Regions from separate parts of the Methylocystis sp. MJC1 genome, predicted to be linked through region 1. Evidence: predicted binding sites of a transcription regulator. Region 1 holds the regulator's gene; each other region holds the start of a gene.
What was found. Region 1 encodes LexA, which represses DNA repair genes until DNA is damaged. Its sites were predicted from a motif close to TGTTCNNNNTGTGTTCNG; they were not measured.
Positions count from the first base shown of each region.

Region 2: the regulator LexA is predicted to act here: its motif matches at 1,895-1,912, upstream of recA (recombinase RecA).
Region 3: the regulator LexA is predicted to act here: its motif matches at 2,004-2,021, upstream of OGR47_RS00500 (PA0069 family radical SAM protein).

Region 1 is NZ_CP107558.1:1,303,018-1,307,056, reverse strand. Features, by position in the region: gene OGR47_RS06255 (ComEC/Rec2 family competence protein) at 1-748, shown strand, start outside; gene lexA (transcriptional repressor LexA) at 925-1,638, opposite strand; gene OGR47_RS06245 (L,D-transpeptidase family protein) at 1,833-3,002, opposite strand; gene OGR47_RS06240 (acetyl-CoA carboxylase carboxyltransferase subunit alpha) at 3,260-4,039, opposite strand, start outside.
Region 2 is NZ_CP107558.1:3,483,945-3,487,983, forward strand. Features, by position in the region: gene OGR47_RS16830 (hypothetical protein) at 1-377, opposite strand, end outside; gene OGR47_RS16835 (NAD(P)/FAD-dependent oxidoreductase) at 423-1,685, opposite strand; gene recA (recombinase RecA) at 1,997-3,064, shown strand; gene alaS (alanine--tRNA ligase) at 3,284-4,039, shown strand, end outside.
Region 3 is NZ_CP107558.1:100,567-104,605, reverse strand. Features, by position in the region: gene OGR47_RS00505 (ribonuclease HII) at 37-648, opposite strand; gene OGR47_RS00500 (PA0069 family radical SAM protein) at 761-1,879, opposite strand; gene OGR47_RS00495 (homospermidine synthase) at 2,361-3,794, opposite strand; gene OGR47_RS00490 (CHAD domain-containing protein) at 3,942-4,039, shown strand, end outside.

The sequences.
Region 1 (4,039 bases):
TGGCCTCGACGGCTTCATATGGCGCTATCTCGAGATGGGAATCGGCCTCGTGATCTGGCTCGCCGGCCTCATCGCGAATGCGCCGGGAGCGAGCCTGCATGTGAAGGCCTTCGCGCCTTGGGCAATGGTTTTTCTTGCGCTCGCCGTGCTGTCCGCCGTGCTGTGGCGGACATGGGTCTGGCGGGCGACGGCCATTCCGCTCGCTTTGATCGGCCTTATGGGAGCGACGAACGCAGCCCGCTTCGACATCGCCATTCCGGCGACGGGAGAGGCCGCTGCTTTGCGACGCCCCTCGGGCGAATTGGCCCTTCTCGGTAAGAAGCCCGGCGCTTTCGCCGCGGAACAATGGTTGCGCGCCGATGCGGATGCGCGCGCCGTCGCTGAGGCGAAAGCGGCGTCCTGCGACGATTATGGCTGCATCGGCAAGGCTGTCGATGGGAGGATCGTCGTATTGGCGACGTCACGAGCGGCGCTTCTCGAAGACTGCCCCCGCGCCGCCATCGTCATCACGCCGCTACGGGCGCCGGAGGGCTGCAAAGCGCCGATCGTGATCGACCGGCGCAAGCTCGCGGAGACGGGCGCCGTCTCGCTGCGAATTCTGGAAGGCGGCGCCGTCGCATGGACGACCGCCCGGGGCGTCGACGAAGATCGCCCCTGGTCGCCCAAACCCGCGCAGGCGACGAAACGCGCAATAGCGCTCGAGGACGAAAGCTCGGAGGAAGCGGAACTTGCGGAGCCGCTGGAGTGATAGCGTGGGTGGCGGATTGGGGTGGCTCATTCCCGACGCCCGAACAAAGAGGCGATCGGCAATCCAGAACAAAACCGCCCAGTCATTGCGAGGAGGCGAAGCCGACGAAGCAATCCAGAGCAGTAATGCGGCCCTGGATTGCTTCGCTTCGCTCGCAATGACGGCGGTGGTCACAGTCAATACTTACGCAGCAGGCTCACCAGCTTACCCTGGATGCGCACCTTGTCCGGCCCGAAGATGCGCGTCTCATAAGCGGGGTTCGCCGCCTCCAGCGCGATCGACGCGCCACGCTTGCGTAGCCGCTTCAATGTCGCTTCCTCGTCCTCGATCAGCGCGACGACAATGTCGCCCGTGTCGGCGTAGTCCTGCTTCTTGATGACGACCGTGTCGCCATCCAGGATGCCAGCCTCGATCATGGAATCGCCACGCACTTCCAGCGCGAAATGCTCGCCGCTCGACAGCATTTCGGGCGGCAGGCTGATGGTATGGCTGCGGCTTTGAATGGCGGAGATCGGCGTGCCGGCGGCGATGCGGCCCATCACCGGAATGGCCACCTGCTGATTGGCCTCGTCCTCGCCGCGCTCATGCAGCGGCCGGACGCGGCCCAGATTGCCTTGAATCACCGAAGGCGAGAATTTGCCGCCGCGCGCGACGCCGCCCCCGCGCGGCGTCGCCGATTCGGGAAGCCGCAAAACCTCGAGCGCGCGCGCGCGATTGGGCAGGCGCCGAATGAAACCGCGCTCCTCGAGCGCGAGAATAAGCCGATGAATCCCGGACTTGGAGCGTAGATCCAGCGCGTCCTTCATTTCGTCGAAAGACGGCGGAACGCCGGTTTCCTTCAGACGCTCGTGGATGAAACGCAGCAGATCGCTCTGTTTTTTTGTCAGCATAACCCGCCCCTCGCGACACGAACCGCCGCGCGCCTCGCCCTCAGGCCGCGAGCCTCAAAACAAATCATGAACGGCTTATAAACGTTCCCGGTGCGTTCCGCAAGAACTATTGCCCAGCCCCGGTTAACAAAAGCTTTTCAAAAGGAAAGCCGCGCCCGAACGAGCGCGGCTGAAAGCAATGCCGATCGGATCGGCTATTTCTTCGCGTTGAGCGCCTTTTTGATCGACGCTGTCGGTCCATTTTCGTCGGCCAGCGCCGACATTTCGCGATGGTGCTCCGGCGCAAGCGCCCGGACGACGGTCGAGGCTTCGTGGCTCTGCGCCGCGGCCTTGGCGGCGGCCATGGTCACGACCGGCGATTTTGCGGCGAGCTGCTGCGCGGCTTTGCCGGTGGCGCGCGCCGGCTTCTCTTCGAGCGCGATTTCGGTCGGCCCCGTCAGCGCCTCGGGACGGCTGGCCTCCCCCGCCTTGGAGGCGAAACTCGGATGCTGGCCGCCGTCTTCATAGACGACGCGCACCGGCTTCACGGTCTGAGAAAGCTCGGCGATCTTCTCGTCGTCCTTAGCGGCCTTGGCGGAAACGCTGGCGACGAGCTCGGGATCGCGTTTGAGGGCCGGACAGGCCGAGACCGGGTCCATCGCGCCGCTCGCCGTCGCATTGAAGACATAGCGGCCGCCGCAATAAGCGACCTGAGGCTCCTGCTTCGTCACCTCGAAAACGTCGTTGCCTTCCTTGAGGTTCTTCCAAAAGCCGATATTCGCGTCGAGCCGGTGCTTGGCGAGATTTTCCGCCGTCATGCGAAACGGATAGGACTGCATCTGAATGGCGCGCTGTCCGCCGTCGAAGCTCGAGCGGGCGATGGCGTAGATCTCGGCGATTTGGGCGTCGGTCATGGAGAAACAGCCCGCCGACGAGCAGGCGCCATGCACCATGATCGTGCCGCCTGTATGGCCCAGGGCGCGGTCGAGCTGGTTCGGATAGCCGACGTTGAACGAAAGATAATAGGAGGAATTCGGGTTCATTTGCGCCGGGGTGATCGCATAGAAGCCCTCCGGCACCTGACGGTCGCCTTCACGCGTCTTGGGGCCCAGCTGGCCCGACCAGCGGCACATGGGGAAGGTCTTGAGATGGATGTAATTGCCGTCCGCGCCCTGTTTCCAGATCTCGAGCTCCGCCTCTTTCTTATAGGCGCGGATCAGCATCGGCGCTTCTTTGGTGGTGCCGAGCTGCTCCATCTTGGCGAGCGTCTCCGGCGGCACGGGCGCCAGCGCACGATGAGAAAGACCGCTGTCCTGGCAGGCGGAAAGCGACAGGCCGGCGAAAGCGACGGCGACCGCGGCCGGCTTCAAGATCCGATGTTCCATGCGCTCAGCTCCCCTCAGCGCCCCGGCGCCCGCGCATTTTGTCGGCCGCGAGCCAGCGGGCCCGCCAGGCCAATGCGAGCCCGAAGGCGCGCGGTCCAAATACGCAACTGCCCCATGCTTACGCTGCGTTGGGTAACCCGATTCTTACCAGGCCAGACTCTTCTCGCCCGCCCCGAAAGCTAACGAGCAGAATGGGACGAGAAAGTGTCCAACCCCCTTGCCGCCTTAGGCGAAGCCGGCAATTCGATCTATTTACCTTAACCTTTCGCCTCGATCTTGCGGCCCATGTTAAGGAATTTCTCGGCGCGCGCGGCGCGCAGCTGCTCGCGCGAGAGATTGGTCAAGCGGGAAAGCTCCGACCAGATGGCTTCGCCCACGGCGGCGATGGCGGCGGCGGGATCGCGATGCGCGCCACCCGCAGGCTCGGCGACGATGAGGTCGATGATGCCGAATTTGAGCAGATCCTGCGCGGTGATCTTCATGCTGGTCGCGGCTTCCTGCGCCTTGCCGGAATCCCGCCACAGGATCGAGGCCGAAGCCTCGGGCGAGGCGACCGTATAAACCGCGTGCTCCAGCATCAGAACCTTATTGGCGGCTGCAATGGCGATCGCGCCGCCGGAGCCGCCCTCGCCGACGACAACCGCCACATTGGGCACGCCCAGCGACAGCGACACGTCGGTGGAGCGGGCAATCGCCTCGGCCTGGCCGCGCTCCTCGGCGTCGATCCCCGGAAAGGCGCCGGCCGTATCGACCAGCGAAATCACCGGCAGTCCAAAGCGATCGGCAAGCTCCATGAGCCGTACGGCCTTGCGATAGCCCTCGGGCCGCGCCATGCCGAAATTATGCTTGAGCCGGCTCGCCGTGTCGGAGCCTTTCTCCTGGCCGATGACGCAGACGGGCTCGCCTTTGAAACGGCCGAAACCTCCGACAATGGCGAAGTCCTCGCCAAACAGTCTGTCGCCCGCAAGGGGCGTGAACTCGGAGATGAGCTGCTTGACGTAATCCGAGAAATGCGGCCGCTGCGGATGGCGCGCGAC
Region 2 (4,039 bases), 1.7 Mb from region 1:
GTAAAGGAGAGCGCCTTTTCGAATTCTTGTTCGTCGGGAAGCGTCGATGGTTTGCGCGGCGCGGCGCTGGCGGACTTCAGCTGCGCATTTTCGGCGCGCAGCCGCTCGATCTCGGCTTCCAAAGCCGCACGCTCGTCGGCGCCCAGCCGGCAGACGGAAACGCCTTCCTTCACCGAGCAAAAGGAAACCGCGCCGGTGTCTTTGTTCATGCGCAGAAACCCGCCATCGGCGGGCTGGAGCGTGAAGCGATCTTTCTCCGGCGCGATAATGACCGGCGTGTCTTCGGCCCGCGCCGCGAACGGCGCAAGCGCCAAAACCAGAAGCGCCGATCGCAAGACGACGTTGGACGTGACGACGGCTGGGAAGCGAGAAACCATGGCCCGCAGATGGGAAGCGGCAAGGCCCGCGTCAATAAGCCGGACTCACCGCGTAATCAGCCGCGAGCCCCGGTGGTAGGTGAAATAGGCGGCGATCCAGCTGATCGCGACAAAAAGCCGGCTACGCAGATTGATCAAGAAATACACTTGGGCGACGCTCCAGAAGAGCCAGCCGACAAAACCCGTCAGCTCGAGCCGCCCGAGCTTCACGATCGCCGACTTGCGCCCGATGGTGGCGAGGTTCCCATGGTCCCGGTAGTGAAGCGGCTTTCGCGGCTTTTGCCCGCGCAGCCGCCGACGGATGGCGCGGCCCGCGTACCAGCCCATCTGCTTGGCAGAGGCTGCGAGCGCAGGGACGGGCTTCCCATCCGCGCCGATCACCAGCGCCTGATCGCCCGCCACATAGACATCCGGCAGCTCTGGAGCGGTAAGCTCGGGCCCCACTGCGATGCGGCCGGCGCGATCGCCGGGAACGCCAAGCCAATCCGCCGCCGGCGAGGCCCGCACGCCCGCCGCCCAAAGGATCGCGCCGGCCGGTATGTCCTTGCCGCCGGCGACAACCTTCTTCTCGTAGACCTCCTCGACCGCCAACCCTGTGCGCACCTCGACGCCCATGCGCTGCAGCGCGCGTCGGGCGTAGTCGGAGAGCTGCTCGGGAAAGGTCGAAAGAATTCTTGGGCCCGCCTCCAGCAAGAGAATGCGCGCGGCGCGTGGATTGGCGCGGCGGAATTCAGGCGGCAGGGCTCCGCGCGCTAGCTCGGCGATGGCGCCGGTCAGCTCCACCCCCGTCGGCCCGCCGCCGACGATGACGAAGGTGAGCAGACGGGCCCGCTCTTCCTCGTCGCCGCTCGCCTCCGCCTGTTCGAATGCCAGCAGCGGGCGGCGGCGGATCAGCGTTGCGTCGTCTATGGATTTTAGCCCCGGCGCGGCCTTGGCCCAATTTTCGTGGCCGAAATAGGAATGAGCGGCCCCGGTCGCGATGACAAGGAAGTCATAGGGGATCTCACCCCGATGCGTCTTGACGACCTTGCGCGCCGCATCGACGCCGTCGACGGCGAGCATAAGCACGGTCACGTCGGCGCGCCCGCGCATCACATAGCGAATCGGCCATGCGACATCCGAGGCGGCGAGGGCGGCGGTCGCGACCTGATGTAGAAGCGGCTGAAAACAGTGATGATTTTCTTTGTCGAGGAGCAGGATTCGCGCGCCGCTCCCGTTGAGAGCCAGCGCCGCCGAGAGACCTGCAAAGCCCCCGCCGATGATGATCACGCGTGGAGGGCCGCTTTGTTGCGCGCATGGCTCTGGCATGAGGCGTTCCCAAAATGCGATCCCCGTCAACTAGCCCTTCAGAAGCCGTCGAAAAGAACGAATGCGTTGTTCTCCGGCCGTTCGGGGAAATGACAACAAGCGGTCCGTCCGAACGGAGAGTTGATCCCCCAAACGCGCCGGCCCCGACTGCAAATTGGCCGAGACCATCTCAGGAGGACCGCCCCGAGCTTCGGAGCCCAATTTTAGGCGCGAACAAAAAATGAACTTGGCTTCGAGAACAAATCATGCACAATTGTGTCAGAGTTGTTGTTGCCCCCGCCATTGAAATCATGCCAGAAGGGATTTCAGCCGTGAGCCAAGCCAATCTCCGCCTCGTGGAAGGATCGTCCGTGGACAAGACCAAGGCGCTGGACGCCGCCCTGTCGCAGATCGAACGCGCCTTCGGCAAGGGCTCGATCATGCGGCTCGGCAAAAATCAAAAAGCCGTCGAAATCGAGACCATTTCCACCGGCTCGCTCGGCCTCGATATCGCGCTTGGCGTCGGGGGCCTGCCGCGCGGTCGCGTCGTCGAGATTTACGGCCCCGAATCCTCGGGCAAGACCACGCTGACCCTGCATGTCATCGCCGAGGCGCAGAAGATTGGCGGCGTCTGCGCTTTCGTCGACGCCGAACATGCGCTCGACCCGGTCTACGCCCGCAAGCTCGGGGTCAATCTGGACGAGCTGCTGATTTCTCAGCCCGACACCGGCGAGCAGGCGCTGGAAATCACCGACACGCTGGTGCGCTCGGGCGCGGTCGACGTGCTCGTCATCGATTCGGTCGCCGCCTTGACGCCGCGCGCCGAGATCGAAGGCGAAATGGGCGAGGTGCAGCCCGGTCTCCAGGCCCGTTTGATGAGTCAAGCGCTGCGCAAGCTGACCGCCTCCATCTCGCGCTCCAATACGCTCGTCATCTTCATCAACCAGATTCGCATGAAGATCGGCGTCATGTATGGCTCGCCGGAAACGACGACGGGCGGCAATGCGCTGAAATTCTACGCTTCGGTCCGTCTGGACATCCGCCGCGTCGGCGCGATCAAGGAACGCGACGAGACGATCGGCAACCAGACTCGCGTCAAGGTGGTCAAGAACAAGGTCGCCCCGCCTTTCAAGCAGGTGGAATTCGACATCATGTATGGCGAAGGCGTCTCGAAGGTCGGCGAGCTCATCGATCTCGGCGTGAAGGCCGGCGTTGTCGACAAATCAGGCGCCTGGTTCTCCTACGACAGCCAGCGGCTCGGCCAGGGCCGCGAGAACGCCAAAGGCTTTCTGCGGCAGAACCCCGAGGCCGCTCAGCGCATCGAGCAGGCGATCCGCGAGAACTCGGGCCTTATTGCCGAGAAAATTCTGGATGCCGCCGACGCTGACGACAAGGAATAGGCGGAAGGATCCTTCCCGCACGGATCTCCCGCTTTTCAAAGGCCCGCCCCGCGGGCCTTTTTCATTGCCGAAAAGCTTGCGGACTGGCATATCGCCCCGCGACAGACATGCGCTCGTAAAATCGAGATGGCCCCGACGCGCCGGACGCGCTTTCGTTCGGCTTACCTATTCACCATATGATCGGGAGGGTTTCCCGGTCGCGCCCGAGAGAGACGCATAATGAGCAGCGTCAACCAGATACGCTCCACCTTCCTCGATTACTACGTCCGCAACGGCCATGAGAAGGTCGCGTCCTCTCCCCTCGTTCCGCATAACGATCCCACGCTGATGTTCACCAATGCGGGGATGGTGCAATTCAAAAACGTCTTCACCGGCGTCGAGAAACGCCATCAGGCGCGCGCGACCTCCTCGCAGAAATGCGTGCGCGCCGGCGGCAAGCACAATGACCTCGACAATGTCGGCTACACGGCGCGCCACCACACCTTCTTTGAGATGCTGGGGAATTTCTCCTTCGGCGATTATTTCAAGGAAGGCGCAATCGAGCTCGCCTGGGGTCTGATCAGCCGCGAGTTCCAACTTCCAATCGACCGTCTCCTCGTCACCGTCTACCACGATGACGACGAGGCTTACGGGCTCTGGAAGAAGATCGCCGGCTTCCACGACAGCCGGATCATCCGCATTTCCAGCTCCGACAATTTCTGGAGCATGGGCGACACGGGTCCCTGCGGGCCTTGCTCGGAAATCTTCTACGATCAAGGCGAAGCCTTGGCTGGTGGTCCCCCGGGCAGCCCCGATGAGGACGGCGACCGCTTTCTGGAATTCTGGAACCTGGTCTTCATGCAATACGACCAGGTCGCGCCGGGCCAACGCGCGCCCCTCCCCCGTCCGTCGATCGACACAGGCATGGGCCTCGAGCGCATTGCCGCCCTGCTCCAGGGCGTCACCTCGAATTACGAGATCGATCTCTTCCGCGCC
Region 3 (4,039 bases), 1.2 Mb from region 1:
CTTAATGAAATAAGAAACTTAGCTTTAAGGTTTCGTTTATACTTTCTCGCGGAGCGGCGAGAAGCTCATGCGATGTGCGGGGGTTGGGCCGTTCTCCCGTAGCGCTTCGAGGTGGCGCGGCGCCGCATAGCCGACATTGGTCTCGAATCCGTAGCTTGGATAATGTGCGGCAAGTCGCCGCATCATTGCGTCACGCGCCACTTTTGCGACGATAGACGCGGCGGAGATAGAGAGAGTCGAGGCGTCGCCCTTGACGATTGCGCGACACGGGCAAGAAAGCCGCGGCGGGTCGGAGCCGTCGACCAGCACATAGGCGGGCGCGTGAGACAGGGTGGCGACTGCGCGAATCATTGCGGCGAGCGACGCTTGTCGGATGTTGATGACGTCGATCTCAGCGGGCGTGACGAAGGCGATGCTGACGGCGATCGCTTTTTCCATGATCCGCTCGAAAGCGGCTTCCCGTTCCTTCTGCGTCAGGGCTTTGGAGTCGTCCAAGCCGCGCGGTAGCCGCTTCGGATCGAGAATGACTGCGGCGGCGGCGACGGGCCCGGCGAGCGGTCCACGTCCGACTTCGTCAACGCCGGCGACAGGCCAGATGCCCTGCCGGTGCAACCGGCCTTCAATGCGGAAGTCGGGGCCGGCGCTCATTGCGCGACGCCAGAATGACAGGGCCAGGAACGATTAGGGTCTCTCTTGCGCATGGCGGTCAAAAAAGCGGTTGGTCGTCTTATTGGCAATGAAAAATTCGCGGCTCTCCCCTTCAAAAGAGGCTGAGCTGCTGCGGACCCCGGCGCGGCGGCTCGAAGAGGTCGGTGCGCAATTTGAAGGTCGAGCTCGAAAAGCCGAGTCGCTTGGCCGCAAGCTCGAAGCGGCGGCCGAGCATCCACGCATATGGCCCCTCCCCGGTGAAGCGTTTGCCGAAGGTTGGGTCGTACAGCTTGCCGCCGCGCGTCGAACGCACGAGCGACAGGGCGCGGCGTGCCTTGTCCGGAAAATTAGCGACCAGCCACTCGCTGAAAAGATCGCGAACTTCGAGAGGCAGGCGCAGCATGATGTAGCCCGCTTCACGCGCGCCCGCCGCGTGGGCGCGGGTGAGGATCGCCTCGATCTCGTCGTCATTGACGGCGGGAATGATCGGCGCCGCCATCACCGCGACCGACACGCCGGCGGCGGCGAGCTTTTCCATGGCGTCGAGCCGGCGCTCGGGCGTGGCGGCGCGCGGCTCCATGATCCGGGCGAGGCGCGCATCGAGCGTCGTCACCGAAAAAGCGACCTTGGCGAGCCCGTCTTGCGCCATCGGGGCCAGAAGATCGAGATCGCGCAAGACGAGCGTCGATTTCGTCACGATTGCGACCGGATGTTTCGCGCGCGCCAGCACTTCCAGAATAGAGCGCATGATGCGATGGCGCTTTTCCGAAGGCTGATACGGATCGGTGTTCGTTCCGATGGCGATGACTTTCGGCGCGTAGTTTTGAGCCGAGAGTTCGCGCTCCAAAAGCTGCGCCGCGCCTTCTTTTACAAAAATTTCGGTCTCGAAATCGAGCCCAGGCGAGAAGCCCATATAGGCGTGGGTCGGGCGCGCGAAACAATAAACGCAGCCATGCTCGCAGCCGCGATAGGGGTTGATCGAGCGGTCGAAGGCGATGTCGGGAGAATCGTTCTTCGTGATGATCGAGCGCGGCTTCTCGACGTGGATATTGGTCTTCAGCGCCTCCAGGGTCTCGAGCGAGCCCCAGCCGTCGTCGGTCTCTTCGCGGAGTTCCTTCTCATAGCGGCCGCTGCGCTTGGAAAGCGAACCGCGCCCGCGCCGCCGTTCGGGCTCGACCAGCGCGCCGATTTGCGCCTGCGCATCCGTCGAGATTTCAGCGAGCCGACCCATGATCCACTCCCGACAAAACGGCCCCTAAGGGGAGGCCGGCGGGACCGGCCTCCCGTGATCGCGACTTTGGGGACTCGTTGCCCCGCTGCGGCTCGACCTGCCGAAGCGGAACATAGCGCGAATAAGGAACAAATAAAGAACAATCTCGGCGCATGCAAGAGGGTTTAAGATGAAGTTAAGCCTCGGGCGGCGGGGATGAGCACGTCCCGCTTTGGACGGCTCGCATCGGAGTTTTCCCCCGGCGGGCTGGCGGGCCAGCAGGGATCAAAAGCAGACGAGCGCCGTCATTGCGAGCGAAGTGAAGCAATCCAGGAGCCGCAGTGGCTGCCCTGGATTGCTTCGTCGCTTTGCTCCTCGCAATGACGGCGGGTGGTCGTTCAGGATTCCCGGTAGGGCCTTGAGAATTCAGACAAAAAAGAGGCAGCGCTCGCGCGCCGCCTCCATGCGTTTCGTTGCGAAGTCGAGGGCGTGACGCCGGCGATCAACGCACCAGAATATTCTTGAACTGCCAGGGATCGCTCTCGTCGATGTCCTCGGGGAACAAGCCGGGGCGGCCTTCCAGAGGCGTCCAGTCGGTGTAATAGCCCTTTACCGGCCCGAGATAGGGCAGCTGCACTTCGAGGCAGCGCTTGTAGTCGACCTCATCCGCCTCGACGATGCCGGCTTCCGGATTCTCCAGCGCCCAGACCATGCCGGCGACCGCGGCGGAGGACACCTGCAGGCCGGTCGCGTTCTGATAAGGTGCGAGATCGCGCGTCTCTTCGATCGAGAGCTGCGAGCCGTACCAATAAGCATTCTTGGCGTGGCCGAAGATCAGCACGCCAAGCTCGTCGATGCCGTCGACGATCTCGTTCTCGTCGAGGATCTTCCAGCTCGGCTGCATCTTGCCGGCCGCGCCGAAGATTTCGTGCAGCGACAGAACGGCGTCATTGGCCGGATGATAGGCGTAATGGCAGGTCGGGCGATAGGCGACATTGCCCGCGCCGTCGCGCACGGTCAGAAAATCGGCGATCGAGATCGCTTCATTGTGCGTGACAAGGAAGCCGAATTGCGCGCCCGGCGTCGGGCACCAGCTGCGCACGCGAGTGTTGGCGCCGGGCGAGAGCAGATAGATCGCTGCGCCGCAGCCGGTGGAATGCGTGCGGCCGATGTCCGGCAGCGATTTCTCATGCGTGCCCCAGCCGAGCTCGGCCGGCTGCATGCCCTCCGAAACAAAGCCCTCGACCGACCAGGTGTTGACGAAGACATTCTGCGGCTTGGGGCCGCGCGCGCGCTGTGTGTCGCGTTCGGCGACATGGATGCCCTTGACGCCGAGCTTTTGCGCCAGCGCGCCCCATTCGGCGCGGGTCGTCGGCTCCTTGTCGAAGACGCCCGTGTCCTTGGCGATGTCGACGAGCGCCTGCTTGACGAACCAGGACACCATGCCGGGATTGGCGCCGACGCAGGAGACGGCGGTCGTGCCGCCCGGGTTCTTGCGGCGCTCTTCCAGAACGGTCTCGCGCAGCGCGTAATTGGTGCGGGCCTCATTGCCCATGTTCTTGTCGAAATAGAAGCCCGGCCAGGGCTCGATGACGGTGTCGACGTAAAGCGCTTTCAGCTCGCGGGCGAGCTTGATCATGTCGAGCGAGGAGACGTCGACCGAGAGATTCACGATGAAGGCCTGTCCGCCGCCGTTCGTCAGAAGGGGCGTGAGCACTTCGCGATAGTTCTCGGGGGTGAGCTTTTCTTGGAGAAAAGCAATGCCGCGTTCATCGAGCAGCCGGCGATGCGTATCGACCGGATCGATGACGGTGAAGCGGCTCTTGTCGAAGTCGAAATGGCGCTCGATCAGGGGCAAGATGCCGCGTCCGATGGAGCCGAAGCCGATCAGAACGATCGGGCCGGTGATTTTGCCATAGACGGGCCATACGGACATTTACTCTTGCCTCCTTGTGCGAATGGTGCGCCGCGATAAAGCAGGCGCGGGCGTCTTAATCAAGTATGGCGACGCTTTATTGCTGCGCCGCACTTGACCTGATGCGCCCGACAACCAAAATCTTCGGCAATTCCGACAGGAGCAAGCATGGAACGGCCCGCGCCCCATGGCGTCTCTCCCGAGGCGATCGCCCCGGCCGCGGACCTGCGTCTCGAGCCCGTCATGCCGGCAGGGCCACAGAAGGC